One region of the Rudaea sp. genome, then DNA from elsewhere that is predicted to be linked to it. Evidence: predicted binding sites of a transcription regulator. Region 1 holds the regulator's gene; each other region holds the start of a gene.
The links. The regulator HrcA, encoded in region 1, represses chaperone genes, less so after heat shock. The targets are predictions, from matches to a motif close to TTNGCACTCNNNNNNNNNGAGTGCNAA.
Positions count from the first base shown of each region.

Region 2: rpoH (RNA polymerase sigma factor RpoH) is a predicted target of HrcA. The motif match lies at 2,515-2,541, and genes of this name have one in related genera.
Region 3: groES (co-chaperone GroES) is a predicted target of HrcA. The motif match lies at 7,236-7,262, and genes of this name have one in related genera.

Region 1 is NZ_DBNHDN010000045.1:38,450-48,081, forward strand. Features, by position in the region: gene carA (glutamine-hydrolyzing carbamoyl-phosphate synthase small subunit) at 1-344, opposite strand, end outside; gene AC16HO_RS15845 (2OG-Fe(II) oxygenase family protein) at 601-1,317, shown strand; gene dapB (4-hydroxy-tetrahydrodipicolinate reductase) at 1,337-2,152, opposite strand; gene dnaJ (molecular chaperone DnaJ) at 2,199-3,314, opposite strand; gene AC16HO_RS15860 (TMEM175 family protein) at 3,311-3,964, opposite strand; gene dnaK (molecular chaperone DnaK) at 4,098-6,014, opposite strand; gene grpE (nucleotide exchange factor GrpE) at 6,091-6,633, opposite strand; gene hrcA (heat-inducible transcriptional repressor HrcA) at 6,777-7,838, opposite strand; gene recN (DNA repair protein RecN) at 7,991-9,632, shown strand, end outside.
Region 2 is NZ_DBNHDN010000034.1:52,196-61,827, forward strand. Features, by position in the region: gene AC16HO_RS11865 (SDR family oxidoreductase) at 1-318, opposite strand, end outside; gene AC16HO_RS11870 (amidohydrolase family protein) at 350-1,189, opposite strand; gene AC16HO_RS11875 (aldo/keto reductase) at 1,186-2,196, opposite strand; gene rpoH (RNA polymerase sigma factor RpoH) at 2,566-3,429, shown strand; gene AC16HO_RS11885 (NAD(P)/FAD-dependent oxidoreductase) at 3,574-4,860, opposite strand; gene AC16HO_RS11890 (primosomal protein N') at 4,917-7,106, opposite strand; gene AC16HO_RS11895 (RNA polymerase sigma factor) at 7,534-8,139, shown strand; gene AC16HO_RS11900 (hypothetical protein) at 8,136-8,519, shown strand; gene AC16HO_RS11905 (DUF3106 domain-containing protein) at 8,522-9,229, shown strand; gene AC16HO_RS11910 (hypothetical protein) at 9,303-9,632, shown strand, end outside.
Region 3 is NZ_DBNHDN010000040.1:15,286-24,917, forward strand. Features, by position in the region: gene AC16HO_RS13625 (DUF3800 domain-containing protein) at 1-249, shown strand, start outside; gene AC16HO_RS13630 (hypothetical protein) at 567-1,151, shown strand; gene AC16HO_RS13635 (hypothetical protein) at 1,205-1,417, shown strand; gene AC16HO_RS13640 (hypothetical protein) at 1,417-1,914, shown strand; gene AC16HO_RS13645 (AAA family ATPase) at 1,911-3,089, shown strand; gene AC16HO_RS13650 (TubC N-terminal docking domain-related protein) at 3,086-3,736, shown strand; gene AC16HO_RS13655 (hypothetical protein) at 3,733-4,173, shown strand; gene AC16HO_RS13660 (DUF5681 domain-containing protein) at 4,183-4,608, shown strand; gene AC16HO_RS13665 (hypothetical protein) at 4,592-4,825, shown strand; gene AC16HO_RS13670 (hypothetical protein) at 4,888-5,598, shown strand; gene AC16HO_RS13675 (hypothetical protein) at 5,701-5,850, shown strand; gene AC16HO_RS13680 (hypothetical protein) at 5,863-6,222, shown strand; gene AC16HO_RS13685 (hypothetical protein) at 6,277-6,552, opposite strand; gene groES (co-chaperone GroES) at 7,310-7,600, shown strand; gene groL (chaperonin GroEL) at 7,755-9,404, shown strand.

The DNA.
Region 1 (9,632 bases):
CGCGTATCGATGTCGGCGATCGCAACGATGCCGTGGCGACGCAGATACGCGTCGAGGCTCTCGGTCGAGCGCCAATTGCTGGCGAGGCGCGGCAAGTCGCGGATGACGAGGCCGGCGGCCTGCACTTTTTCCGATTCTTCGTCGACCGCATTCGCGCCGGTGTTGCCGATATGCGGATAGGTCAGCGTGACGATCTGACGCGCGTAGGATGGATCGGTCAGGATTTCCTGGTAGCCCGTCATCGCCGTGTTGAATACCACTTCGCCGACGGTCTCCCCGACGGCGCCGATAGAGGTGCCGTGGAAGAGAGTGCCGTCTGCGAGGGCGAGAATGGCCTGAGTCATGTTGCTGTCGCCTGCTTGTTGGAAAAGTGCGGCCACGGATGGCCGCTTTTTTGACTCTCGCGAGTGCGGATGCTCGCAAAAGTACATGCAGCGGCACCCGCGGGCCTGAGCGGACTCGGGACCGTGGGTGGGCATGCGGGCGAGCGAGAATGATACCGGCAGCAGGGGCTTCGTGTCCATCGCAACAAGCGCCTGTGCAGGGGAATCTTCGTCGCGATGGCGCTAGAATCCAACCGCTTGTGAACGAGTCCTGTCGATGTCTGTCGCGCCTCCCGCAACTGCTTCACCCGTCTTGTTCGATCCCGCGCGCCTGGATCGCGCAGACACGCTGCTGCGCGCGACGCCATTCCATTTCCTCGTGGCGCGCGACCAATTGCCGCAAGCGGCGGCAAGCGAACTCGAGCGGGATTTTCCAAAGTACCCGAGCGCCGGCTTCTTTCCCTACGAGGAGAAGGACTGCGGCCCCAGCGTCAACGCGCTGATTCGCGAACTCACGGATCCCGCGGTCGCCAGCGCGGTGGGCGCACGCCTCGGCATCGACGATCTGGGCCGATACCCGACCCTGGTGACCTTGTGCCGCCTGCTCAACAAACGCCATGGCACCATTCACACAGACAGCAGGTCGAAGGTGGCCACTGCCCTGCTCTACCTCAACCCATCATGGCCCGACATCAGTGAAGGCTGCCTGCGCTTCCTCAACCGCGTCGACGACATCGACGATCTCGTTGCGCCCGAGATCAAACCGCTGTACGGAAATTTCGTCGTGTTCCGGCGCGCGGAAAATTCGTTCCACGGCCATCTGCCGCACGAAGGCGAGCGTCGCGTGATCCAGGTGGCCTGGCTGACCAGCGAGGACGAGAAGCTGCGCAAGACCCAGCGCGGCAAGTTCTCGCGCCTGTTCAAGAAGCTGTTCGGCTCACTGGACAGGAAATTCGGCGCCAGCCGCGACAAGAACGCGGCGCACAAGGATTGAACGCCGGCGCGCTGCGATCCTACAACGCGTCTTTCGGCGCCAGCACCTGATCGAAACTGTAGCTGCCCGGATCTCGCCCGGCCAGCCAGATCGCCGCCGCCAGCGCGCCGCGTGCGAAAATGTCGCGATCGGTGGCGCGATGGACCAATTCGATACGCTCGCCTTCGCCGACGAAAAAAACCGTGTGCTCACCGGCCACGTCGCCGGCGCGCAACGCGGCGAAGCCGATCTCCCCCGGGGCGCGCGCACCGACCTGCCCACGGCGCTCGTAGCGCGCATGTTCGGCCAGCGCGATTCCGCGGCCCTCGGCGACGGCCGCGCCGAGCGTCAGCGCGGTACCCGATGGCGCGTCCTGCTTGCGGTTGTGGTGCAGTTCGACGATTTCGCAATCCCAGCCCGGCAACGCCTCGGCCACGCGACGCGCCATACGCGCAAGCATGGCGACGCCGAGGCTGAAGTTCGACGCCCAAAGCACCGGGATCACCTCTGCCGCTCCGGCAAGCGCGGAGTGCTGCTCCTCGCGCAGATTCGTCGTGCCGCTGACGAACGCGGCGCGACGCTGCAGCGCCAGCGCCAGCGCCGCATCGAACGCAACCGGACCGCTGAAATCGACGAGCACGTCACAAGCCACGTCGGGGTCGAGCGAAGTGGCGAAATCGACATCGCGCGGCAGCGCGCCGAATACGCGGTCGAGCGGTTCGTCGGCCAGCCCCGAGCGCGGCCGCACCAGCGCCGCAGACAGACGCGCCCGCTTCGATTCGAGCACGCCACGGATCACCGCCTGACCCATGCGGCCGGCGGCACCGTAGACGACAATGTCGACGGGTTTGCTCATGCCGCCATCTTAGCCTTCCTGCTCCCGTGCGGAGAAGGGGCGCGAATCAGGTCGTCACGCGATCCCAGAACTGCTTTACGCTGTCCAGCCACGAGGAGGCGCGCGGCGTGTGCGCAGCCGCATCGTCGCCGAAGCTGTCCTCGAACTGCTGCAGCAGTTCGCGCTGCTGCTTGCTGAGCTTGACCGGAGTTTCGACTACCACGCGACAAAGCAGGTCGCCGACATGGCCGCTGCGCACGTTGCGCACGCCCTTGCCGCGCAGCTTGAACAGCTTGCCGGTCTGGGTTTCGGCAGGAATCTTGATCGACGCCTCGCCGCCCAGCGTGGGCACCTCGAGCTCGGCGCCAAGCGCGGCCTGCGAGAAGCGGATCGGCACCTCGCAGTAGAGATCGTCCTGCTGGCGTTGGAAGATCGCGTGCTCACGCACCTGCACTTCGACGTAGAGATCGCCCGCCGGCGCACCGGCCGGGCCGGCTTCGCCCTCGCCCGAAAGGCGGATGCGGTCGCCAGTGTCGACCCCGGCCGGAATCTTCACTTCCAGACGCTTCTCGCGGCGCACACGGCCTTCACCGCGGCAGGTCTTGCACGGATTCGCGATCGACTGCCCGCTGCCGCCGCAATGCGGGCAAGCCTGCTGGATCGAGAAGATGCCATTCTGCATGCGCACGCGGCCATGGCCCTGGCAGGTGGCGCAACTGGAGAGCTTGCCGTCGGCCGAGCCCGAGCCATCGCATTTGTCGCAGGCGCCGAGCGTCGGCACGTCGATGGCCTTGTCGACGCCGAACACGGCTTCTTCGAGATCGATGTCGAGCAGGTAGCGCAGGTCGGAACCACGCCGCGGGCGGCCGCCGCGACCGCCGCCGAAGATATCGGAAAAAATATCGCCGAAGATGTCGCCGACATCGGCATGGAAACCACCGCCGCCGCCCATGCCCTGCTCGAACGCGGCGTGGCCGTGGCGGTCGTACATGGCGCGCTTCGGCGCGTCACTGAGGACCTCGTAGGCTTCCTTGGCTTCCTTGAAATGCGCCTCGCAGGCCTTGTCACCCGGATTGCGGTCCGGATGGTATTTCATCGCCAGGCGGCGGAACGCCGTCTTCAATTCACCGTCGCTGGCCGTGCGTTCGACGGACAGGACCTCGTAGTAGCAACGCTTGCTCATGGATTTCCGGAAATATGCTTTTCGATGCGCCGGTCCGGGATCAGCCAGAGCGCGGCGACGACGGCATACAGCAGGCAGGACACCCTGGGCATCCAGAATGCCGCCGTCGTCGATGGGACTATGTGAGCGAAAAGCGCCAATACAATGCCGCCGACGTACAGAACGGGCGAAACCTTCGCCTTCCAGTCGCCGGCTTCGCCGCCGAGCGCACGAGCCAGCGTGCTGTTTGCGCCGCCGTTGCAGGCGATCAACGCGCGGCTCAGCGGAACCCATGCCACGGCAGCCATCAACAGCACGAAACCGTACAACGCCGCGGGCATGGCTGCCGGAAATTCATGCATGGCCCCTTCGCCATGCGCCTCGTTGAGCCATGCCGTGGTGAACGGAAACAGGGACAGCCAGAACAGCAGGAACAGATTCGCCCACATCACCTTGCCGTTGACCTTTTCGACAGCGTGCATCAGGTGATGATGGTTGTTCCAGTAGATGCCGACGTAGACGAAGCTGAGCACGTAGCTCACGAATACTGGCCAGTTGCCGAGCAGCGCCGCCAACGTCGCCTCGTGCGGCGGCTTCAATTCGAGCACCATGATCGTGATGATCACGGCGATCACGCCGTCGGTGAACGCTTCCAGCCTGTTCTTTTCCATTTTCATCCCCGATGGCAACAGCCGCAGAGTCTGCCCTGCCGCTTCCAACAAACAAAGCCCGCGTTCGAGCTGCGCGAAGCGCCGCTCGAACGCGGGCAGTTATCCGACAGCGCAAGAAGCGCCGACCGGATAACTATTTCTTGTCCTTGACCTCGGTGAACTCGGCGTCGACGACATCGTCCTGCGGAGCGGAACCGCCCTGTGCGCCGGCATCCCCGGACGGACCGCCCTGACCCGCCGAAGCCGCGGCCGCCGCCAGCGACTGTGCGGCCTGCTCCAGCGCCGTGCACTTGGCTTCGATGGCGTCCTTGTCCTCGCCCTTCATCACTTTCTCCAGATCGGCCAGCGCCGTTTCGATCGCCCCGATCTGGCCGCCGTCGACCTTGCCGCCGTGTTCCTTGATCGCCGCGCGCGTGGCATGGACGAGCTGGTCGGCCTTGTTGCGCGCAGCGACAAGCTCGTGGAACTTCTTGTCGTCTTCCTTGTTCGCCTCGGCATCGCGCACCATGCGCTGGATCTCATCCTCGCTCAAGCCCGAGCCGGCCTTGATCTCGATGCGCTGTTCCTTGCCGGTCTTCTTGTCCTTGGCCGAGACATGCAGGATGCCGTTCGCGTCGATGTCGAACGACACCTCGACCTGCGGCATGCCGCGCGGCGCAGCCTCGATGCCGGCCAGATCGAACTTGGCCAGCGACTTGTTCGCGCTCGCGCGCTCGCGCTCGCCCTGCAGCACGTGCACGGTGACCGCGGTCTGGTTGTCCTCGGCGGTCGAGAACGTTTGTGCGGCCTTGGTCGGAATCGTGGTGTTCTTCTCGATCAGTTTGGTCATCACGCCGCCGAGCGTCTCGATGCCGAGTGACAGCGGGGTGACGTCGAGCAGCAACACGTCCTTGACCGAACCGCCGAGCACGCCGCCCTGGATCGCCGCGCCCACGGCGACGGCTTCATCCGGGTTGACGTCCTTGCGCGGCTCCTTGCCGAAGAAGGTTTTCACCGCTTCCTGCACCTTGGGCATGCGCGTCTGGCCACCGACGAGGATGACTTCGCTGATGTCCGACACCTTGAGGCTCGCATCGTTGATCGCGGTGCGGCATGGCGCGATCGTCTTTTCGATCAGGTCGGCGACCAGCGCTTCGAGCTTGGCACGCGTCAGCTTGATGTTGAGGTGCTTCGGCCCGGACGCATCCGCCGTGATGTACGGCAGGTTCACTTCGGTCTGGTGCGCGCTCGACAGCTCGATCTTCGCGCGCTCGGCCGCGTCCTTGAGGCGCTGCAGCGCGAGCGAGTCGTTCTTCAGGTCGACGCCCGACTCTTTCTTGAATTCCTCGACGAGGTAGTCGATCAGGCGCTTGTCGAAGTCTTCGCCGCCGAGGAACGTGTCGCCGTTGGTCGCCAGCACTTCAAACTGCTTCTCGCCATCGACGTTCGCGATCTCGATGATCGAGACGTCGAACGTGCCGCCGCCGAGGTCGTAGACCGCGACCTTGCGGTCGCCGCCCTGCTTGTCGATGCCGTAGGCCAGCGCGGCCGCGGTCGGCTCGTTGATGATGCGCTTGACGTCGAGGCCGGCGATGCGGCCGGCGTCCTTGGTCGCCTGGCGCTGCGAATCGTTGAAGTACGCAGGCACGGTGATGACGGCCTCGGTGACGCTCTCGCCGAGGTAGTCCTCGGCCGTCTTCTTCATCTTCATGAGGATCTTCGCCGAGATTTCCTGCGGCGAAAGATTCTTGTTGTCGGCGGTTGCAAGCCACGCGTCGCCGTTGTCGTGCGCGCTGATCTTGTACGGCACCAGGCCGATGTCCTTCTGCACTTCGGCGTCGGTGAACTTGCGGCCGATCAGGCGCTTCACCGCGTAGAACGTGTTCTTCGGGTTGGTGACCGCCTGGCGCTTCGCGGTCGCGCCGACGAGGACCTCGTTGTCCTTGAACGCGACGATCGACGGCGTGGTGCGGTCGCCTTCGGAGTTCTCGATCACGCGCGCCGTCGTGCCTTCCATGACGGCCACGCACGAGTTGGTCGTACCCAGGTCGATACCGATGATTTTGCCCATGTTTCAATCTCCAGAAAATATCAGTGCAGCACGACGGCCGCGGATGCCAACGTAGTTAGGGATTCGTTGTTTCAATTCAAGCGCCGGGCACCTTCGCGACGGTCACGAGTGCGGGCCGCAGCAGGCGTTCGTTCAATACGTAGCCCTTCTGGATCACGGCGACCACGGTATCCGGCGCGGCGCCGGGTGCCTCGACCAGGCTGACCGCCTGGTGCTGCTCGGGATTGAACGGCTGGCCGACCGGGTCGATCGCCTTCAGACCATTGCTTTCCGCCACCTTGAGCAACGCCTTCAGGGTCAGCTCCATGCCCTCGCGCAGGCTGCCCGCATCGGCCGTCTGCACGGCCACGCCGCGCTCGAGACTGTCGCACACGGGCAACAGGTCGCCGAGCACGCGCTCGTTGGCGAACTTGCGCGCCTGCTCCAGGTCGCGTTGCAGGCGTCTGCGCTGGTTTTCGATCTCGGCGCGTTCGCGCAACAACAGTTCGCGCATTTCGCCGAGCTTGGATTCGTACTCGTTGACGAGTTTGTTCAGCTCGTCGCCACCCGAGGCGGAGTCGGCGGCGCCATCCGCTGCGATGTTTTCCGGTTGCCCGGCGTCGGTGTTCTCGTTGCTCACAAGCGCTCCACAGTTCGAAGGGTCGTGTCGATCCCCCGGAAGCCCGTCGCGGGTATCCGGGCAATGACGGGCCCGCGACCGAAGTCGCTTGCCCAAGCCATCCATTTTATCCCGACCCGGTTATGAGGGCATGCGCGCGCGGTTCAAGAGGCCGCGGCCAGAGCCCCCGACAGAATCTGCGCGGTGGCCTGCACGACCGGGATCACGCGCTGATAGGCCATGCGCGTCGGCCCGATGACGCCGAGCACGCCGAGCACGCGGCCGTCGACGCCGTACGGCGCAGTCACCAGGCTGTAGGCACCAAGCGGATTGAACCCGGACTCCTCGCCGATGAACAGGCGCACGCCCTCGGCGCGCGAGCAGTTTTCGAGCAGATTGAGCAAGTCGCGCTTGCGCTGAAACGCCTCGAACAGTTCGCGCAGGCTATCCATGTCGGCCGCCGCCTGCGCCCCCATCAGATTGATCTGGCCCTTGATCAACATGTCGGCGTTGGCCTGATCGGGAAACCCTTGCTGGGTGACATCTGCCGCGGCCACCATGAGCTGATGCAGGCGTGCGCTGGTCTCGCGCATCTCGCGCTTGAGCCGCTCGCGGATCTCGCTCATGCGCAGGCCGGCGTAATTGGCGTTGAGGAAATTGGAAACCTGTTCGAGTTCCGCGGCGGAATAGACGTGCTGGGTCGTGATCACCCGGTTCTGTACCTCGTTGTCGGCGAAGACGAGGATGACGAGCACGCGGTTGCCGCCGATCGCGACGAAATCGATATGCCGGAACGGGAATTCCTCGCGCTTGGGCACGGTGACGACGCCGACGAAATGGGTGACCTCGGAGAGCAGCGAGGACACGCCGTTGAGCAGATCCTGGGTCGGCGCCTGAGTGGGCAGTTCGCGGCGCAACGCATCGATCTGCGGCGCGTCGAGCGGCTTCAGCTCGAGCAGGCTATCGACGAACATGCGATAGCCCTGCGCGGTCGGTACGCGCCCGGCCGAGGTGTGCGGGGCGGCGAGCAGGCCGAGTTCCTCGAGATCGGCCATCACGTTGCGGATCGTCGCCGGGCTCACATCCAGCCCCGAATGCTTCGCCAACGTGCGCGAACCCACCGGTTGGCCATCGGCGATGTATTGCGCGATCAGCGCGCGCAGCAACTGACGTGCACGCGAATCGAGGTGATGGCCCGGCGGGCGATGTCCGGAATGAGCAGACATAGGCTCGTTTCTGTTGCGATGTGCCGACGCTAGCAACGGAAACCGCCAGGGTCAACATGGATTTTCCCGCGCCGGGTTCAAGCGGTCATGCGGTCTTGGCTGTATCGACTTCGCGTGTTAGCGTGCGCGCGCCAAACGTCGCCACGCCTGCCATGCTGCAAACGCTGTTCGTCAAGGATTTCGCCATAGTCGGCGAGGCCGAAATCGGCTTCGAACGCGGCCTGACCGTGGTCACCGGCGAAACCGGTGCGGGCAAGTCGCTGATGGTCGATTGTTTGTTGCTTCTGGCAGGCCAACGCGCGGACGCCGGCGTCGTGCGCGCAGGCTGCGAGCGCGCCGAGCTGATTGCCGATTTCGACCTCGCCGATGCGCCCACGGCCCGGCAATGGCTCGTGGACGAGGAATTCGACGACGCCGACGGCTGCCAGTTGCGCCGCGTGATCCGCGCCGAAGGCGCCTCGCGCGCCTGGATCAACGGCCGCCCGGCGACGCTCGCGCAAATGCAGGCGTTGGCGCAACGGCTGATAGAAATCCACGGCCAGCACGAGCACCAGGCCTTGCTCGACAAGGCCAGCCAGCTCGCCCTGCTCGACGCATTCGGCGATCACGCCACCCTGCTGCAGCCGGTTGCCGCATTGGCCGCGCGTTGGCGCGAGATCGACGCTCGCATGCGCGAGCTGCACGGCGAGCACGACCATTCCGAACGCATCGCGCTGCTCGCGCACCAGGTCGACGAACTCGACCGCCACGCGCTGCAGCCCGCGGAACTCGACGCCCTGGACGAACGCCACAAGCGCCTGGCCAACGCCGGCCACCTCATCCAGGGCACGAGCGCGCTCGCCGAGTTGCTCGACGGCGACGGCGAGTTCAGCCTGTTGCGCCTGGCCCACCGCGCGCACAGCGAAATCACGCGTCTTGCCCAGTCCGATGCCGAACTCGCCACCACCGGCGATCTGCTCGGCACGGCGAGCCTGCAGCTCGAAGAGGCGAACGGCGCGCTCGCGCGCTACCGCGACGCGCTCGACCTCGACCCCGAAAAACTCGCCGAGACCGAGGCACAAATCACGAAACTGCACGAACTCGGCCGCAAGCACCGCCTGCCCGTCGCCGAGCTGAAGGCTCATGCGCAGACGCTGCGCGGGGAGCTGGAAACGCTGCAGGGCGCGGGCGCGACGCTGGCCCGGCTCGAGCGTGAACGCCACGAGGTCGAACGCGAATACCGCGCTGTCGCGGCGCAGCTGTCTGCGGCACGCGCCGCCGCCGCGCAGACCCTGGGAACGAGCGTCAGTCAGCTGATGGACGAACTGGGCATGAGCGGCGGGTGCTTCGCTGTCGCAATCGAGCCCCTGGCGAAGGCCACGCCCGACGGACAAGGCCTGGAGCGCGTCGAATTCCTGGTCAGCGCCAACCCGGGGCAGCCGGCGCGCGCACTGCGGCGCGTCGCCTCGGGTGGCGAACTCTCGCGCATCAGCCTCGCCATCGAAGTCGCCGCGCTCGGCGCCGACAACGCCAGCGCGGATGCGATCGCGACGATGGTGTTCGACGAAGTCGACTCCGGCATCGGCGGTGCAGTCGCCGAAGTGGTCGGCCAGAAACTGCGCCGGCTCGGCGCGCATCGCCAGGTGCTGTGCGTCACCCACCTGCCCCAGGTGGCCGCGCAAGGCCATCATCACCTGCGCGTGGCCAAGTCCAGCGACGGCGCGAGTACGCATACGCGCATCGACCCGCTCGACGAAAAGGCGCGCCGCGATGAAGTCGCGCGCATGCTAGGCGGCGTCGAGATCACGCGCGAAA
Region 2 (9,632 bases), on a different contig from region 1:
GATCGCGAACGAGCGCCTCCATGCCGCATCGTCGCAGTCGAGGATGCTGCCCGCGGCCACATAGCCGGCGCAGTTGAACAGCACGTCGATATCGGAATTTGCCGCGATCAGCCCGGTGATTTGCGTCGGATCGGTCACGTCGAGCACCGCCGCACGGATTGCCGGATGTTCGCCGGAGAGCGCATCGAGCGCCGCACGATCGATATCGGTTGCGAGCACGCTCGCGCCCTCGCGTGCGCAGGCCAGCGCGCTCGCGCGTCCGATGCCCGCGCCCGCCGCGGTGATCAGGCAGTGTTTGCCCTTCAATCTAGCGCTCATCTTGCAACCTCAAAAGTATATAAGTGGAAACTTAGAAATCGAGTCGGTACAGCGACACGGCATTCGCGCCGAATATTTGCGTTTCGAATCCCGTCGCGCAGCTCGCCACAAGGTTCCGCGCCATGGCGAACCACGCGCCATAGTCCGAGGCGAGATCGAGCACCGGCCAGTCGCTGCCCCAGAGCACGCGCTCCGCGCCGAAGCAGGCGAAGACGTGTTCGACGTACGGCGCGAGATCCGCCGCCGTCGCGCCCGATGCGGCCTCGGTCAGCAGACCGGACAGCTTGCAGCAAGCACCGGTTTCGCGTGCAAGACGTTCCAGCGATCGCGCCCAGGCGTCGAAGCCGTCGTGGGCAATGTCGGGCTTGCCGGCGTGATCGATCACGCAGCGCAATTGCGGCTGTCGCTGCAGGCGCGATAGCAGTGCGCCGAAATGGCGTGGCTTGACCAGTGCATCGAACACGAGGCCGTGATCGATCATCGCCGCGAATGCGGCGTCGAGTCGCGGCCGTGCCACCCAGCCGCCATCGGCAATGTCCTGGATCATCGGCCGCAGTCCCTTGAGCTTGCCCGCGCCGGCCGCGACCAGCGCGGCGATGCGCCGCGCCACATCGGGCGCGTCGAATTCGGTCCAGCCGACGACGCCTTTGATGAAGGCGTGCTCGCGCGCCAGCTCGAAAAGGAAATGCGTTTCCGCTTCGTTCGCCGCGGCCTGCACGACCACGCTCGCGGTGACGTCGTTCCGCGCCAGCAGCGGCGCGAGATCGGCCGGCTCGAAGTCGCGGTACAGCACGCCGATATCGGGCGTGAGCCAGGCATAGCCGCCGCGCGCCAGGCGCCAGAAATGCTGGTGGGCATCGATGACGATCATGGCGACGGCACCGCCGCATCGGAGGCAAGCAGACCCGCATGTTGCAGCTGGCGCCAGAGCGCAGGCGGAATCGACGTGTCGCGCCGTTGCGCCGCGCTTTCCACTTCCGCCGCCGAGCGCAGGCCGGCGACCACCGTGGCCACGGCCGGATGGGCGAGCGGGAACTGCAATGCGGCCGCGCCCGTATCCACACCCGCCTCGGCGCAGATCGCATAGATCGCGCGCGCGCGCGCCAGAGTCGGCGCTTCGACCGGTGCGTAGTTGTAGGTCGCGCCGGGGCCGCGCGCGTCGCCGAGCAGGCCCGAGTTGTACGGCCCGGCGGCAATGATCTTCACCCCGCGCCGCTGCGCCTCGCCCAAGAGCTCGCGCGCCGCCCGTTGCTCGAGCAGCGTGTAGCGCCCGGCGAGCAGGATGCAGTCGAGATCGAAACGCGGCAGGATTTCCAGGCAGACATCCTGCTCGTTGACGCCGATGCCGATCGTGCGGACGAGGCCCTCCTCGCGCAGTCGCGCCATTTCCGGCAACGCCGCGTCGAGCGCCTGCGCGAGCATTTCGGCATGGCGCTCGCCGTGGGTTTGCCGGCCGACATCGTGCAGCAGGAGAATGTCGACGTGCTCCAGACGCAGGCGCCGCAAGCTGGCCTCGAACGAACGCCGCACGCCCGCTCGGCTGTAGTCGAATACCGCGCGACTGCCCGATACGGCGAAGCCGTCGTTGATCTTCGCCGCGCGGGAAGCGTCGGATTCGATCACGCGTCCGACCTTGGTCGACACTGCGAACTCGGCGCGCGGCCAGGACGCGAAGGCGTCGCCGAGGCGGCGCTCGGAAAGGCCATGACCGTAAAACGGCGCCGTGTCGAAGTAGCGGATGCTGCTGCGCCATGCCGCGTCGAGCGCCGCGTGGGCCGCGTCGTCGCCGACCTCGGCATACAGGTTGCCGATCGGCGCCGCACCGAATCCCAACGGCCCCAGCGACATGAATTCGGTTTTCCCGGCGGGCATGAACATGATCGTGATGAGCGAACGGGTGGGAGCTCGCGATACATTTATACCAAATATGAATGATGATTGTATATACGAAACCAGAGGGCTTTCCTGCCTCGGCGGCAAACGTTGAAGCCGCGGCGAAGGTTGCCGCCGTTCCGGTCGTTGTGGGTTGATGCGCGCGGTGCGACGGCTCGGAAAGGCCGATCCACTGGCACAACTCCTTGTTCCGCCTGTGGAAACCCCGGATGAACGTTATTTAACGTGCCGCCGCTTCCATTCATGTACCATGCGGTCCAAGAAAAGAATGTTACCGATCAGTCACGGAACTTTCTGCCCTCGTTAGCACTCTCATACCCCGAGTGCTAGACTGGGCACCTTGAGGAGACCAGAATGTCCACCGCTACAGCTTTGGTTGCGAACAACCTGCCGATCCCGAACGCGCTCGGCAGCCTGGATTCGTACATCACCGCCGTGCATCGCTTCCCGGTGCTGACGGTCGAGGAAGAGCAATCCCTGGCCAAGAACTACCGCGCCAGCGACGATCTCGACGCGGCGAAGAAGCTCGTCATGGCGCACCTGCGCTTCGTCGTCCACGTCGCGCGCGGCTATTCCGGCTACGGCCTGCAGATCGGCGACCTGATCCAGGAAGGCAACATCGGCCTGATGAAGGCGGTCAAGCGCTTCGATCCCGACATGGGCGTGCGTCTGGTCTCGTTCGCCGTGCACTGGATCCGCGCCGAGATGCACGAGTTCATCCTGCGCAACTGGCGCATCGTCAAGGTCGCCACGACCAAGGCGCAGCGCAAGCTGTTCTTCAACCTGCGCAAGTCGAAGAAGCGCCTGGGCTGGATGAACAACGCCGAGGTGCAGGCCGTAGCCAAGGATCTCGGCGTGTCGACCGCCGACGTGCTCGAGATGGAGGCGCGCCTGTCCGGCCACGACATGGCCTTCGACGCACCTGCCGATACCGACGAAGACGCCAAGCCCGCGCCGGTCGCCTACCTCGTCGACGACCACGCCGACCCGTACCAGGCGCTCGAAAGCGAGAGCCAGGAGGAGTCCGACCTCGACACGCTGAAGAGCGGCATGGCCAGGCTCGATGCGCGCTCGCGCGACATCATCCAGCGCCGCTGGCTCAAGGACGACAACAAGGCGACACTGCAGGAGCTTGCCGACGAGTACAAGGTTTCGGCCGAGCGCATCCGCCAGATCGAGGTCAATGCGATGAAGAAAATGCGTGCGCTGTTCGCATAGTTTTTCTGCGCTCATCCCTGAGCGCAAGAACCAAAAAGCGACCACCCTGGTCGCAGTTCTCGATAGAAGCCGGGATTTTTCCAACGTTTCAGGCAATCGCGGCCCGGGCAACCGGGCCGTTTGTTTTTACGCGTTCGGCGATGCTCAGCCCGCGTCCACCGACTCGTTGTCGCCGGATGCCGCTTTATGGCCGATGATGATGCGCGCCGCACGCTGGTAGCTCCAATACGCCACGGCCCAGTTGATCAACACGGAAAGGCGGTTGCGGAAGCCGATCAGAAAGAACACATGCGCGGCGAGCCAGAACCACCACGCGAACAAGCCGGACAATTTCCATCCATGCACGTCGACGATCGCCGCCATGCGCCCGATCGTGGCGAGGTTGCCGTGGTCGCGATAGCGGAACGGCGGCGGCGCCGGGCACGCGGCCAGGCGATTGCGCACCACCCGCGCCACGTAATTGCCCATCTGCTTGGCCGCCGGCGCGACGCCGGGCACGGGCTTGCCATCCTGCACGACGCTGGCGAGATCGCCCGCGACGAAAATCTCCGGGTGGCCCGGCACGCTCAGATCCGGCAACACGCGCACGCGCCCGGCGCGGTCGAGCTCGACGCCGAGTGAACGTGCCAACGGCGAGGCGGCGACACCCGCGGCCCAGACCACGGTGCGCGCCGGCACGAACGCGCCGCCCGAGCGATAGCCCTGCGCGTCGATCGCCTCGACCGCGGCGCCGGTGACCACCTCGACACCGAGTCGCTCCAACTGCTTCTGCGCCCTGGCCGAAAGCGCGGCGGGAAAGCTCGACAGGATGCGCGGCCCCGCCTCGATCAGACGCACGCGCGCCGAGGCCGGGTCGATGCGGCGGAATTCGCGTTTGAGCGTGTGCCGCGCGATTTCGGCCAGCGTGCCGGCAAGCTCGACCCCGGTCGGACCACCACCGACGATCGCAAAACTCAACCACGCCTCGCGCCGAGCGGAATCGGTTTCCGCCTCGGCGTGCTCGAACGCGAGCAGCAGGCGCCGGCGCAGCAGCAGCGCGTCGTCCAGCGTCTTCAGGCCCGGCGCGAACGGCGCCCAGTCGTCGTGGCCGAAATACGCATGGGTCGCGCCGCTGGCCAGCAGCAACGTGTCGTAGTCGACGACGCTGCCGTCGTCCAGATGCAGACGACGCGCATCGGGCTCGATGCGCGCCACCGTCGCCATGCGCACTTCGACATTGTTCTGCCTGCGCAGGATGTGCCGCAACGGGGCGGCGATATCCGGCGAGGACAATCCCGCCGTGGCGACCTGGTAAAGCAGGGGCTGGAACAGATGGTGGTTGGCGCGGTCGATCAGCAGGATGCTGACCGGCGCGTCACGCAGTGCGCGCGTCGCCCAGAGCCCGGCGAAGCCGCCACCGACGATGACGATGCGTTGAGGTGCCGTTGTCATCCACGGATCGTATCGCGTCGGCGCGCTGCGACAAAGAACATCGGCTTGTGCTGTTTTCAGTACAAATCGACCGGGTCCACGTCGAGCGACCAGCGCACGCGGCGCGCTTCGCGCAGCCCGCGCACGCCGGCGATCCAGCCGGCGAGGAAGGCATGCAGGCGCGCGCGCTCGTCGGCACTCACCAGCAGTTGGCCGCGTTGCAGTCCCGCGCGACGCGGCATCGGCGCCGGCATCGGGCCGAGCAGGCCGACGCCGTCCGGCCGAGCCGCCAGCACGGCCGCCGCATGCAGGAACTCATCGACCTGGCCCTGCTGCGCCGCATCGGCGCGCAGCAGGGCCAGGTGCGCGTATGGCGGCAGGTGTGCCTCGCGTCGCTCGCGCAGCAGGCGCTGCGCGGCGGCGGCATAGCCATGGCTGAGCAGGGTGCGCAGCAGCGGATGGTCGGGGTGGTGAGTCTGCAGCCACACTTGCCCCGGCTTGAGCGCGCGGCCGGCGCGGCCGGCAACCTGGACGACGAGTTGGGCGAGGCGCTCTTCGGCGCGAAAATCAACGCTGAACAGACCCTCGTCGACGCCGACGATCACCACCAGTGTGAGGTTGGGCAAGTCGTGGCCCTTGGCGAGCATCTGCGTACCGACCACCAGCGCGGCGCGGTCGGGGGCGAGCGCGCCGAGCAGTTCGTCGAGCGCGTTCTTGCGCCGCGTCGTTTCGCGGTCGATGCGCACCAGCGGCACCTGCGGAAAGATTTCCGCCAGTGCCGCTTCGATGCGTTCGGTGCCGAGCCCCTGCGGCGCCAAGTGTACATTGTTGCATTGTGGACAAATGGACGGCACGCGTTGTTCGGCGTCGCAATGATGGCAGCGCAGCCGCGCCGCGCCGCGATGCCAGGTCAGCGGCTTGTCGCAGCGCGCACAGGCGGCATGCCAGCCGCACTGGCGACAGGTCAGCACGGGCGCGTAGCCGCGGCGGTTGCGGAACACCAGTGCCTGCTCGCCGCGCGCGAGGCAGGTGCGCAACGCGGCGACGGTTTCATCCGCGAGACCGTGACGCAGCGGCTTGCCGCGCAGGTCGACCAGACGGAATTGCGGCAGGCGCGCCACGCCCGGGCGCGCGGCCAGATTCCGCTTCGCGTAGCGTCCTGCCTCGACGTTGGCCAGGGTCTCCAGCGACGGCGTCGCCGTACCGAGCACGACTGGCACCGCGAGCGCGCGAGCGCGCACGAGCGCAAGATCGCGCGCCGAGTAGCGCCAGCCTTCCTGCTGCTTGTACGAGCCGTCGTGTTCTTCGTCGACGATGATCAGCCCCGCGTTCGGCAACGGCGCGAACACGGCCGAGCGCGTGCCGATCACGACATCGGCCTCACCGCGCGCCGCCGCGAGCCAGGCACGCGTGCGCTCACCGTCGGCGAGGCCGGAGTGGATCACCTCGATGCGCGCGCCGAGACGTTCGCGGAACCGGCGCAAGGTCTGCGGCGTCAGGCCGATCTCGGGTACGAGCACGAGCGCCTGTCCACCGCGCGCGACGACCTGCTCGATCAGGGCGAGATAGACCTCGGTCTTGCCGCTGCCGGTGATGCCTTCGAGCAGGGTGGGGCCGAAGCCGCCAAAGCCTGCGGCGACCGCGGCGACCGCGGCGGCCTGCTCCTCGGTCAACTGCGGCCCGGCCACTTGCGCGCGCGGCAAGGTGCGCAGCGCGAGTTGCGTAGTCGCGATCAGCCCGCGCTTGCGCAGATTGGCGGCTGCGCTGCGCCAGCCGGGCAGGCGCAGGTCGAGTTCGGTGTGGCTGTGCGGTCCGGCGCCGAGCAGCTCGAACAAGGCGGCCGCGCGCGAGCCGGCACGTGGAAGATTCGCCGCCTCCGCGCTGCCTTCGGTGCGGATCAGTGCGCGCTCGCCCGAGGCGATGGCCGGCAGCGGCCTGGGGCTGCGCAAGCCGACCGGCAGTGCCGTCTCGAACACCTCCCCGAGCGGGTGCTGATAGTAGCGCGCGGCCCAGGCCAGCGTCGCCGACAGCTCGGCCGAAATCAGCGGCGCCGCGTCAAGCACGCGCAGCGCATGCCTGAGCTTGTGCGCATCCACGGTCGAATCCTGCGCGTGACCGACCACGACGCCAACCCGGGTCCTACCGGCGAACGGTACCGCCAGACGCATGCCCACGGCGATCGCCGCGGGGTCGCTTTCTGCCGGCGGCAGGTAGTCGAAACCCTGCGCCAGCGGCACCGCAACCGCTACCCGCAGAACGGCTGGCATGCAGGCCTCGCGCAGGGGCGGAAACGAGACTTTCGCTCTGTGTTCATCAGTTGCAGAAGAAACATGATCAAAGCCTCAACTTTGAGCGGCAAGTCGCCGTCGCCGTTGAGCTTTCTAGCTTATCCACAGCACTTGTGGATAAGTCTGTGGAAGAGGGGATGAACCAAGCCGCGCAAAGCGCATCGCAGCGGGCCCTTTCTCGCCTTGGACAAACTTTAACCAGTTTGAAATATATCATTTCAATCAACAAGTTGCGTTTATTTTTAACAAAGGCGATCGGGTTGGAACCAGCGACGGTACCACGTTCGCCCGGTAGTCCCGCGCTTGTGTACAGCGCCGGCCGCGCCGGCACGAATTGCGGCGCGCCGTCAACCACCCGCGTGCTGGCGCGTTGCTTACTTTGCGGCACGAAACAAGGTTCGAGATCATGGCCGAAATCGCTGGCACAATGGCAGGCTCCGGATTGGAATTCGCACGACGCGTGGACGCGGTCAGCACGAATCAACGCGCACTCGACCAGTTTCTGCGCGGCGTGGAGCGACGCGCGCTGCGCATGGCCGAACTCGCCTGCGGCAACCGCGACGATGCCCTCGACATCGTTCAGGACACGATGTGTGCGTTCGTCAGGAACTACGCCGCCAAGACGGAAACCGACTGGCCACCACTGTTCCATCGCGTGCTCGACAGCCGGCTCAACGATTTCCACCGCCGGCGCACGGTGCGCAGCCGCTGGCTGGCGGTGTTCGAGCGCAAGTCCGCGGACGACGACGAACTCGATCCGGTCGAACAGGCGCAGGATCTGCAGGATCCCGGTCCGCTGCTGCGCCTCGCCGGCAGCGAGGCTGGCAAGGCGCTCGACGCGGCGCTGAAAGAGCTACCATTGCGCCAGCGCCAGGCATTTCTGCTGCGCATGTGGGAGGGTTTCGACGTGGCGACGACCGCGCGCGCCATGCAATGCAGCGAAGGCAGCGTGAAGACTCACCTGTCGCGCGCGCTCGCCGCGCTGCGCCGCGCGCTGGAGGATCACCAATGAAAGACCACCAGCATTCCAACGACCGTCCTGCCTGGATCGATCAGGCGAGCCAAGTGCTCGACGACTCCATACGCGATCTCGACGCGGCCACGCTCTCGCGCCTCAACCGCGCACGCCAGGCGGCGCTCGCGCAACGACACGCGCACACGGCACCGGCCTGGCTTCTGCCCGCCGGCTTTGCCAGCGCCTGCGTGCTGCTGCTCGCCGTCGCCGCATGGCAGCCGCACCGACGCGGCGAAACGCAGCAACCGGTGCCGGTAGCGGCCGCCGCCGACACGGTCGCCGACGAAGGCGACAGCGAAGAGAATTCGGCCGAGTTCTATCAGAACCTCGAGTTCTACGCCTGGCTCGATGCGCAGAACAAGGGTGACGGCGGTTGAGCATGATGCGTGTATTCGTCTTCGCCACGACCCTGCTCGGCGCCGCGGTGGCACACGCCGCGCAACCGGAGGTCGCCGCGCCGGCAGTCGTACGGGTGGAACCGGCATCGCCGCCCCAGCCATGGTCCGGCTTGAGCGCCGCACAACGTGACGTGCTCGCACCGGTAGGCGAGGCGTGGGACGAGCTCGCCCCCGATGTGCAGCAACATCTGGCCGCGGCAGCGCAGCGCTGGCCCCGGTTGACCGCTGCGCAGCGCGAGCAGATCGGCAGGCGCATGCAAAAATGGGCCGGCATGCCGCCGACGCAACGCGCCCGGTTGCTCGAACGCTACCGCCAGTTCCATCAGCTGCCGCCGGAGCAGCAGACGCGCATGCTCAACGCGTTCAAGCGCTTCGACGCCCTGCCCGAAGCCGAGCGCGCACAGTTGCGCGAACGGTTCGAGCGCATGAGCCCGGCCGAGCGCAACGCCTTCCTCATCGGTGCCGGCATGGCAGGCCACGTCGGCATCGTGCACGAAGTGCTGCAGACCGTGCCTGCGCCCGAACGTCACGCGACGCGCGTGATGTTCGACACGTTCACGCCCGAGCAGCGCCAGGCATTTGCCAAGGCCTGGCGTGCGCTGCCCGCAGATCAGCGCGACGGCTACCGCCGCCAGATGCAGATGATGTCGCCCGAGCAGCGCAGCGAGTCCCTGCAAGCAAAACCCTGACCCGCGCCGGCTTCGCATGCGCCGCACTCTGCGGCTATAGTCGCGCGTCGATCCGCAGGACTCGCCATCGCGCATGCGCAACACGGTTCCCGTTCCCGCCTGTGCCGCACCGTCGGCGCCGCATGCACGCATTGCCGGCCTGCTGCTCGCGCTCGCGCTCGGCATCTGGTGCTATGCACCGGGTCTGCATGCGTTCTTCGCCCAGGACGACTTCGCCTTCCTCGCCTTCGTGCGCCTGCTGCATCAGCCGTGGCTGCTGTTCGCGCACAACCATTTCCCCGACTACGCCTACTTCCGCCCGCTCGGCGTGCTGCTCTGGTGGCTGGTGGCGGCGACCGCGGACGATGCGGCGCGTCCGCAATACGCGCTCAATCTGATGCTGCATCTCGCCTGCATCGCCGCG
Region 3 (9,632 bases), on a different contig from region 1:
CTGGACGGCAGCGGAAGCAAGGAATTTCGCCAGGCACTCAACACGTACCTGCGCGCGCAGTTGCGGGAGGGACAGATAGGCAAATTCAAGTTCGCCGACTCGGCCGGGGATGACTTGATCCAGCTTGCCGACATGGTGGCTGGTGCGATCCTGCGTTCGTATCGCGGCGATGACCGCAAAAACGCGTGGCGCTGGCGAACGGCGCTCGCGCGCGCCGGCCGCTTGGGGGACGTATGGGACTTCCTCTGAAAAGCAAAAAGAGCGGGATCGCCGCTCTTTTGCCGCACCCCTCGCCTAGACGGGCGATTGCCCGCCAAGCACACCCTACGGAGACGATTCGGACAAGGGGGGCTAGGTGATCCAGATTATGCAGTTGCGACGCGGGATTTTCAACAAGAGAAAGTAACCCGCGTTCAGGAATCCGGCGCAAGCCGGTAAGCGGCTCCCCGGCGTGATACCAGCACGCCGAGGGGCCTAACCACAACGAAGATGAGGACTTCATCATGGCTAGGAAACCTTCACCCGCTGCCGTGGCGATCTTTGAAGGGCGCCAAGAGGGGACGCTTATGCCCGAGAAAACAGAAATTGGAAGCGCGATGATCCCCGCGGATACCGAGGCGCTTGATGCATTCAAATCGGGTGTTGCGGACGCCAACAGGCGCGAGCGCGGGGACTTCGACGGGTTACTCGGGCAGTTTGATCCTACCTCGTCGGAACTACTGCGAGACATTCTTTCGGACATCCGCGAATACTTGCTGGAGCGCACGCGGAACGACGGTGAGGCCCGCGCCTTGATCGACGAATATGAGCCACGGGTTGGCTTCCGAAACGTGACGCCAATCCCCGACGACGTTGCGCTCGCCGTGCGCTTGTTGAACCGAATCCGCAGTGCGGCGAAGTGTGACGCCGAGAAGTTCGCAAAGCTCGTTCTGGGCGCAGGTGGTGCGCGTGACAAGAAGCGGCAGGCCGGTACACACAAGAAACGCCGCCCTGAAATCACAACCTGGATCAACACTCAGCTAGATCGGAACCCTGACGCCAAAAGTCCGGCGCTTTGGGCCGCCGCACCCGACTGGATCACTGACGACATTGGAGCGCGGCGTTTCGCAACTCGCGTCACTGCATGCAGAAAATCGCGCGCAAGTAACTAGAGCGCGTCAGTCGCGCTCCAATGTCGCCTTACCTTCAATACCGTGAGGCAACAATGGAAACGCAATCGCAATTCCTGACCGCTCCCAAACTGGCGGAAAAGTACAAGTCTGCCGGCTTCACCGAGGCCGGTATCCGCTGGCAACTTTTCAACCGCGAACACAACGGCTTCAACCGCTGCGTTGTTCGCGTCGGCCGCAGGGTCTTGATCGACGAGGTCGAGTTCATTGCCTGGCTGCGCTCGCAGCGCGAAGCGAAGGTGGCGTAATGGGCTCCCAAAAACAAGAACGCCACGGCGGCAACCGTGGCGTCTATGAAAAGCATCGCGGCGAAGCGCCGGAATCAGTATACCGCGCCGTGCCAGACGCGCAACTAACCGTCATTCCGATTGAACCTTTCGAGTCTGGTGCGACTCGCTTGCCGCCATTCGGGCGCGAAGTCGAAGCGGCAATCAGCGCCGGCAAAAATCCCAATGTGTACCTGTATGCCGGTCGTGACTCTTGGCAGCAGGCGCGCATGCGGGTTGCCCGCACCAGCGTCGGCAAGACACTGCTGTTACCACCCGGCGAAGACCCGAATAGCTACCGCTGGCCGGCCGTGCCGGGTGGCGTGTTCATCGTCGGCATAGGCGAACCACGCGCCCGCATTTTCGCGCTGGCGCATGCCGTCGTTAGCTGCGGCTCGCCGATGGCATACGCGGTCCACGGCAACAACGAAGCTCTGGTTATCCGCTCGGCCGACTGGTCGAAAGCGAGGGCAGCGTGAGCGTCGCCGTATACGAAATGCCGACGCGCAAACCCGTATCGATTGACGGAGTAATTCTCCTCGCCGCCGATACGGTGAAGCCGGAGCCGATCCGCTGGCTTTGGCCGGGCTGGCTGGCTCGCGGCAAGCTGCACGTGCTCGCCGGACAGCCCGGCACCGGCAAGACCACGCTCGCGATGGATATCGCTGCTAGCGTCAGTGCGGGCCGCGCCCTGCCCTCCGGCTGGCGTCCTGATCATGGTCGAGTACTCGTCTGGACGGGCGAGGACGATCCACGAGACACCCTCGTTCCCAGATTGATTGCGGCCGGTGCGGACTTGTCGCGAATCCAGTTCGTGGACGGCGTGCGTCATGGCGGTGAAATCTTCCCATTCGATCCCGCGCGCGATGTGACCAGCTTGGCGGCAGCGGTCGCCGAGACGGAGGGAGTCGCGTTGATCGTCATTGATCCGCTGGTCAGCGCCGTGCCCGGGGACTCGCACAAGAACGCTGAGGTACGCCGCGGCCTGCAACCACTGGTCGATCTTGCGATCAGACTCGACGCGGCTCTGGTTGGCATCACCCACTACTCGAAGGGTACGAACGGACGGGAGCCGTTGGAGAGAGTATCCGGCTCGCTGGCGTTCGGCGCCCTCGCGCGCGTGGTGCTTGGCACCGTCAAGCAGCAGTCCGAGGACGATACCGACAAGCGCATGCTGCTCGCGCGCGCGAAATCGAATATCGGCCCGGACGGCGGCGGCTACGGCTACGCCTTCGAGCAAGTCGAGGTAGCCGGTCATCCGGGGCTGTTTTCCAGCCGGATCGTCTGGGGGGCGGCTGTCGAGGGCACGGCGCGCGAATTGTTGACTGAAGCCGAGCCGAGCATCGACCCCGGAACCGACGCTGCGGACTTCCTGCGTGGACTTCTCGAAGAAGGGTCAATGCAGGCAAGAGCGGTTTTCGCCGAAGCATCGGCTGCGGGCTATTCCAGAGATTCGATGCAGCGCGCGAAGCGCAAAATCGGGGCCGTCGCCGTCAAGATTGGCATGAAAGACGGTTGGGCGTGGAAGCTCCCTCGCCCCGAAGATGGCGCCGAAGGTAGCGAAGGTAGCGCACAAAAAAGACCGCCATCTTCGCCACCTTCAGGAGGAAATCCGCCACCTTCGGCGGCCGTGGTTGAGGAATTCGACCTGTGAGCGCCGCCCGGAAATTGATCGATGACCTGCGCGCGGCCGGCGTCCGCGTGACCCGCCGCGGCGACCGGTTGCATGTCGTCGCGGACGCTACGCTGACCCCGGAACGGAAGGCGTGGCTCGCCGAGCACAAGACCGAGTTGCTGGCGGAACTGGATCACGGCGATGCCGATATTGCCGACACCCTGCGCCTTCTCGCCGGCGCCGAGGGCGTCGATCCGGCGCTGATCGAGGCGCTACAGCCCGCCGACCTGGAAGGCTGCCACGGGCTGCCGGACGAGGTTTTGCGCTGCTACGTGCGCGCGGTTCGCGACACCGACCTGCGCGAACACGGCAAGCGGCCAGCCGACGAGACCGCGATGGCAATGTGTGCCCACTGCGGGCCGGTCTGGATTCACCCTGACGTTGCCGATGTTCTGCCAACAGTGCGCGGCTGGCCGGTGTGTGCCGGTTGTGCGTGGTGTCATGTTGGGAACCGCTCGGCAATGTCGCGGCCCGCGGTGACATGCGGCGGATGCGAGCACTTCGTCCGCGACGTGCTGAATCCAGCGCAAGGCATGGGGCGCTGCAGCATCGGATGCGAACCGCAGCGGCCGTGGCCGTGCGCCGAGCACGAATGCGAGAAATTTCGCCCGCGAGGTGCCGCATGACGACGCGAACCGCAGACGAAGTGCTCTCGCAGATGGAGGACTTCTTTGTCGCGAGAGGCGAGCAAAAAGCGTTTGAAAAGACGTTGTCGCTTCTCACGCAAGAGACATGGAACGATCTCCTATCCATGACACCGGATCGCTTCGACAAGACATGCGCGCTCTATCTCATCATCGCAGTACGTGAGGCCGGATTGATTTCTTTCGACGAAATCCACCCGGCGCGACGCTTGTGCTGCGGCCCAGTGTGGACATCGAAAGAGTGGGTTTATGGCGTCCCCGTCGAGGGCGGATGGCCAGTTGTCGAATTCTGCGGCTGGGACTATCTGCACTGGTTTGGGTTTGATTTCCCGCGGCCAGCGCATCCGAACGATCGGCCACCGAGCGACAGACTCGCTCAGCGCCCACGGGGCGAAGCTGAACTGATTTTTGCAACGTAGGAGCAAGACGTGACAGGCAAGAAAATCAAAGGTCGATGGAAGCCCGGCGAGTCTGGCAACCCTGCCGGAAAGCCGCCTGGTACGCCTACCGCAGTCACGAAGCTGCGGAGGCTGATCGATGTCGAGAAGATCATCACGCGTTTGCAGAAAGCCGCGCTCGACGGCGACGTGCAAGCTGCGCGCACGTTGCTTGAGCGAGCGTTGCCGGTCTATCGCGCCTGCGCCGAGCCGGTAGAGCTTCCCGAACTCGATGCAGCGGCGGAACTGACGGACAAGGCGAAGGCGGTACTTGCTGCGGTCGCCGATGGTCGCTTGCCTGCCGACCTCGGCGCTCAATTGGTAAGCGCGATCGGCAACGTCTCGCGCGTCGCGGAAGTGGACGAACTATTACGCCGCGTCGCGGCGTTGGAGACGACAAGTGAAAAATCTCGTTGATCGAATTGCAGCGTTGGAACACCGCGCCAGTTCATCGTCGGCCCTAATCATTTCGATCGAATGGGGGCCGCAGGGGCATTGGGAGCAAGCGCCGGATGGCGCTTTGACGCGATGGATACGCCCCGAGCAGGACAAAGGTCGATACGTCCACGAATCGCCGACGATCGATATTCCGCCCGAAGAGAGACACAAGCTCGTGCAGACGCTCAACCCTTGATTGATCGGCTCGATACCGAATCATCGAACAAAAGGAGAATGTGAAATGGGCACCGAATCGGTTTGGGTTCCATTGGCGATGGCGGCCGTCGGCGCCGGGCCAGCTACTACAACACGCAGCAGACCGCGAAGCGGCAGGACAACGCGCTGGCTTCCCAGATTCGCCAGCAGTCTGAGAATCAGCGCAAGGCCGATGCGCGCACGGGCCAGATGATCCAGCAGCAGTCGCAGCAGACCGACCAGAAGGAGAAGTCGGCGGGGTTGCTGGCGAACCAGAACGTGTTGCAGGCGAAAGCCGCGCAGGCGCAGAAGGTATCCCAAGCTTCGGGGGCAGTCTCGAATGCCTACCAGCAGGCCGGTGCGAACGCCGCACAGGGCATCACGAGCTACGGTAATCAGCAATCGGATTTGTTGTCGAGCATCAATGCTCCCGGACAGCAGCGCGCGAACAACCGCGTGAACATCGACAGCTACGCGCAGGACTTGGGCCAGATCGCGCGCAAGTCGAAGGGTGATGACTTCCTTGCGCAGATAAGACAGGGTGGCATCCGGCGCAATCCGTATCTGGACTTGGCAAGCAGTCTGCTTGGTGGGGCGTCGAGGGCATATCGAGGTGGCGACGACCCCGACTACTCGTATCTGCTGGATGCAAACGCTTCAAGTGGCAGGAGTACCGGAACCTGGAACGGTTACGACTACTTGAGTTCGCTATTCGACCCGGCGACCGGTTCCTACAGCAATCCTTACGCTCCCCCCGAAACCGTAGCGATTTAGGAGCGGGTTCCATCCGGATAGGCGGGCCGCCGAAACCGGCTACACTGCCGGTCAACGATGCACGAGATACCCGCCCAACCACAGACGTTGTGCCGCTGGCTCGTGGCCGGCCTGACATCGGGCTTGGCGCTGGCGAAAATCCGCAACCACGTGCGGGCGCAGAACGTGGCGATGCTGCTGGCGAAAGCGGAAACGTTAAAGGTCAAAATGCGCCTCGAAACGCAGACAAGACGAACACGGATCGACCGCTGAGAGGGGATTTCCATGAACAAGACCATTTTGCTGCTGGCTACCGCGCTCATCGCGGGCTGCGCGACTCCCGTAACACAGTCGGTGGCACCACAGAACTACTATGACAAGAACACCAAGGTTGGCTTTGAGGATCGGCCAGACGGATTTGTCACGTCGATCTACTACTCACGCTACCAGTTCATCCCGGAAAGCGACGCAGTGGCCGTTGCATGTCGGCAGGCTCTCACATCGATAGCTTGGGAGCACGCCTCGAAAACGGGCCGCAAAATCGAGCTGATCAACGATCAGGAAGTACGTCTTTCGATGGGGCGAAACGGCCTTACGGGCATCACGTCATGCACGGCTCAAGCGCCCGCGCGCTGGCTGAAATAGCAGCGCGTCAAGCACGCGTCATTGATGCCGCTAAGCGACCCTTCACCCTGCTGATTAACCTTCATCGCCAGCGCTTCCACGATAGACGACTTCTCCGGTTTCGCGGTGTACTGCAACGATGGTGCTCGCCCTGATGGAAGGACGTCCGGATGGTTCGATGTAGGCGATCCAGCACTGCGGCAAATCCGGAGCGGGCGAAAAGAAGTAAGGAAGGCACGGCTCACGCCAAGTTATCTCATCGAACAGCACGACTCTATCGACCCGTTCGCCGAGTTGATGGGCCAGCGCTTCCGCCTCTGCGATCTGCGTAGCTTGTTCGCGTGAAATCATGGTCACCCCGTCATGCGTCAGCAAGGGCAAGCGAGCCTCGCTCACCTGTTGCCGGACGAGCTACTTTAGCCGGAAGTAGCTGCCTCCGCCCTTGGGACACTCTTGGGACAGCTTGGGACAATTTGCAGCCACTGCCGCCAACATCATGCAATGAGAAAACGCTACGCTTCAAGCGGTTACGTGTTGGCAAAAGTTGCGCAAAATTGGTTTGCCGGCTCTTGTAAGCGGTAGGTCGTCCGTTCGATTCGGACAAGCGGCACCAACAATACCAACGAGTCGCGCGTAACGCGAAATTTAATTTCGATCAAGCCGAAGCCCGGCGGCAAGCGCGAACGCGAACTGCACCTGCGCATGTGACGCGAGAAGTTGGGTCACCTCACGCTCGCCGACCTGACCGCGTCGATGATTCACGAAACATGCGACAAAATGCTCGGTCGCGTCACGAGGCTCAGGCGCTGCCGGGAAAAGGTGTCTCGAAGCGGCGGATGAAGGTGGCACAGCCACAGACACGAGTGTTCTTGCCCAGCGCCACCCTCATTCGTTCAAGTCGGACAAGCAGCCTCGCCGATCGACTTCGCCCAGGCTATGCCTAATTTGTCTTTTCCCCCTTGAAACCCGTCCACCCAAGCGCATATCCCTCCGCGCAGCGGGGCGTTTACACCGGGGCTGCTTCGCCGCTAAACTTGGCACTCAGCATGCCGGAGTGCTAACAATCCGGACAAATTTCCATGTTTTTCAATCAGTTGAGGATATGCTAATGAAGCTTCGTCCATTGCATGATCGCGTGATCATCAAGCGCCTGGAGGCCGAGACCAAGTCGGCCGGTGGCATCGTCATTCCCGACACCGCGACCGAAAAGCCGATCAAGGGCGAGGTTATCGCGGTCGGCGCCGGCAAGATTCTCGACGACGGCAAGGTGCGCCCACTCGCGGTCAAGGCCGGCGACAAGGTGCTGTTCGGCAAGTATTCGGGCACCGAAGTGAAGGTCGACGGTGAAGAGCTGCTGGTCATGCGCGAGGAAGACCTCGTTGCGGTGATCGAAGGCTGATCAGCCCTACCAAATCCAGAGCCGTCATTCCGGGGCCACCGCAGGCGGAGCCCGGAATCCAGTTCTCCGATCCAGCATTCAAGAACGCAAGAACCGGATTCCCGCCTTCGCGGGAATGACGATCAAAAGCATACGTAATCGAGGAATCAAGACAATGGCAGCTAAAGAAATCCGTTTCGGTGAAGACGCGCGCGCGCGCATCCTGCGCGGCGTGAACACCCTGGCCAATGCGGTCAAGGCCACGCTCGGCCCGAAGGGTCGCAATGTCGTGCTCGACAAGAGCTTCGGCGCGCCGACGATCACCAAGGACGGCGTGTCCGTCGCCAAGGAGATCGAACTGGCCGACAAGTTCGAGAACATGGGCGCGCAGATGGTCAAGGAAGTCGCTTCCAAGACCTCCGACGTCGCCGGTGACGGCACCACCACCGCGACCGTGCTCGCGCAGGCGCTGATCCGCGAAGGCCTCAAGGCCGTCGCCGCGGGCATGAACCCGATGGATCTGAAGCGCGGCATCGACAAGGCCGTGATCGGCGCCGTCGCCGAGCTGAAGAACCTGTCCAAGCCCTCGGCCGACAACAAGTCGATCGCCCAGGTCGGCACGATCTCGGCCAACGGCGACACGCACATCGGCGACATCATTGCCGAAGCGATGAACAAGGTCGGCAAGGAAGGCGTGATCACGGTGGAAGAAGGCTCGGGTCTGGAGAACGAGCTCGACGTCGTCGAAGGCATGCAGTTCGATCGTGGCTACCTCTCGCCGTACTTCATCAACAACCAGCAGTCGCAGCAGGTCGAGCTGGAAGATCCGTACATCCTCCTGCACGACAAGAAGATCTCGAACGTGCGTGAACTTCTGCCCGTGCTCGAAGGCGTGGCCAAGGCCGGCAAGCCGCTCTTGATCGTCGCCGAAGAAGTTGAAGGCGAAGCGCTGGCGACCCTGGTCGTCAACACGATCCGCGGCATCGTCAAGGTCGCAGCCGTGAAGGCGCCGGGCTTCGGCGACCGCCGCAAGGCGATGCTCGAAGACATGGCCATCCTCACCGGCGGCCAGGTCATCTCCGAAGAAGTCGGCCTGTCGCTCGAGAAGGCGACGCTCAAGGATCTCGGCCGCGCGAAGAAGATCGTCTCCTCGAAGGAGAACACGACGATCATCGACGGCGCGGGCGACGCCAAGGCGATCGAATCGCGCATCGCGCAGATCAAGGCGCAGATCGAAGAGACCTCGTCCGACTACGACCGCGAGAAGCTGCAGGAGCGCGTGGCCAAGCTGGCCGGCGGCGTGGCGGTGATCAAGGTCGGCGCCGCGACCGAAGTCGAAATGAAGGAAAAGAAGGCGCGCGTCGAAGACGCCCTGCACGCGACGCGTGCGGCGGTCGAGGAAGGCGTGGTCCCGGGCGGCGGCGTCGCCCTGGTGCGTGCGCTCGATGCGATCAAGAAGTTGAAGGGCGACAACGAAGACCAGAACCACGGCATCATCATCGCCAAGCGCGCGATGGAAGCGCCGCTGCGCGAGATCGTCACCAACGCCGGTGAAGAAGCCTCGGTTATCCTCAACAAGGTCGCCGCGGGCAAGGGCAACTACGGCTACAACGCCGCCAACGGCGAGTACGGCGACATGGTCGAGTTCGGCATTCTCGATCCGACCAAGGTGACCCGCACGGCGCTGCAGAACGCCGCGTCGATCGCCGGCCTGGTCATCACGACGGAAGCCATGGTCGCCGAAGCGCCGAAGAAGGAAGAAGCGCATAGCCACGGCGCACCGGGCGGCGGCATGGGCGGCATGGGCGGCATGGGCGACTTCTGAGTCATCCACTCGCGCGGGACGTGCGTCGGTAGTCGCCGCCAACGTCTCGCGCTTCGTGGATCAACTCAGCTCGTCGGAGCGCCCGATGCGGACGCTCAACTCGTCGCAGGTCCGAAGCAACACAAAAGCCCCGCAGCGATGCGGGGCTTTTTCATTGGCTGATTCCCGGAAACTCGGCGCCGGATTCTCGCGCCAGGCCGATGAAGCGGCCACGCCTATACGATCAGT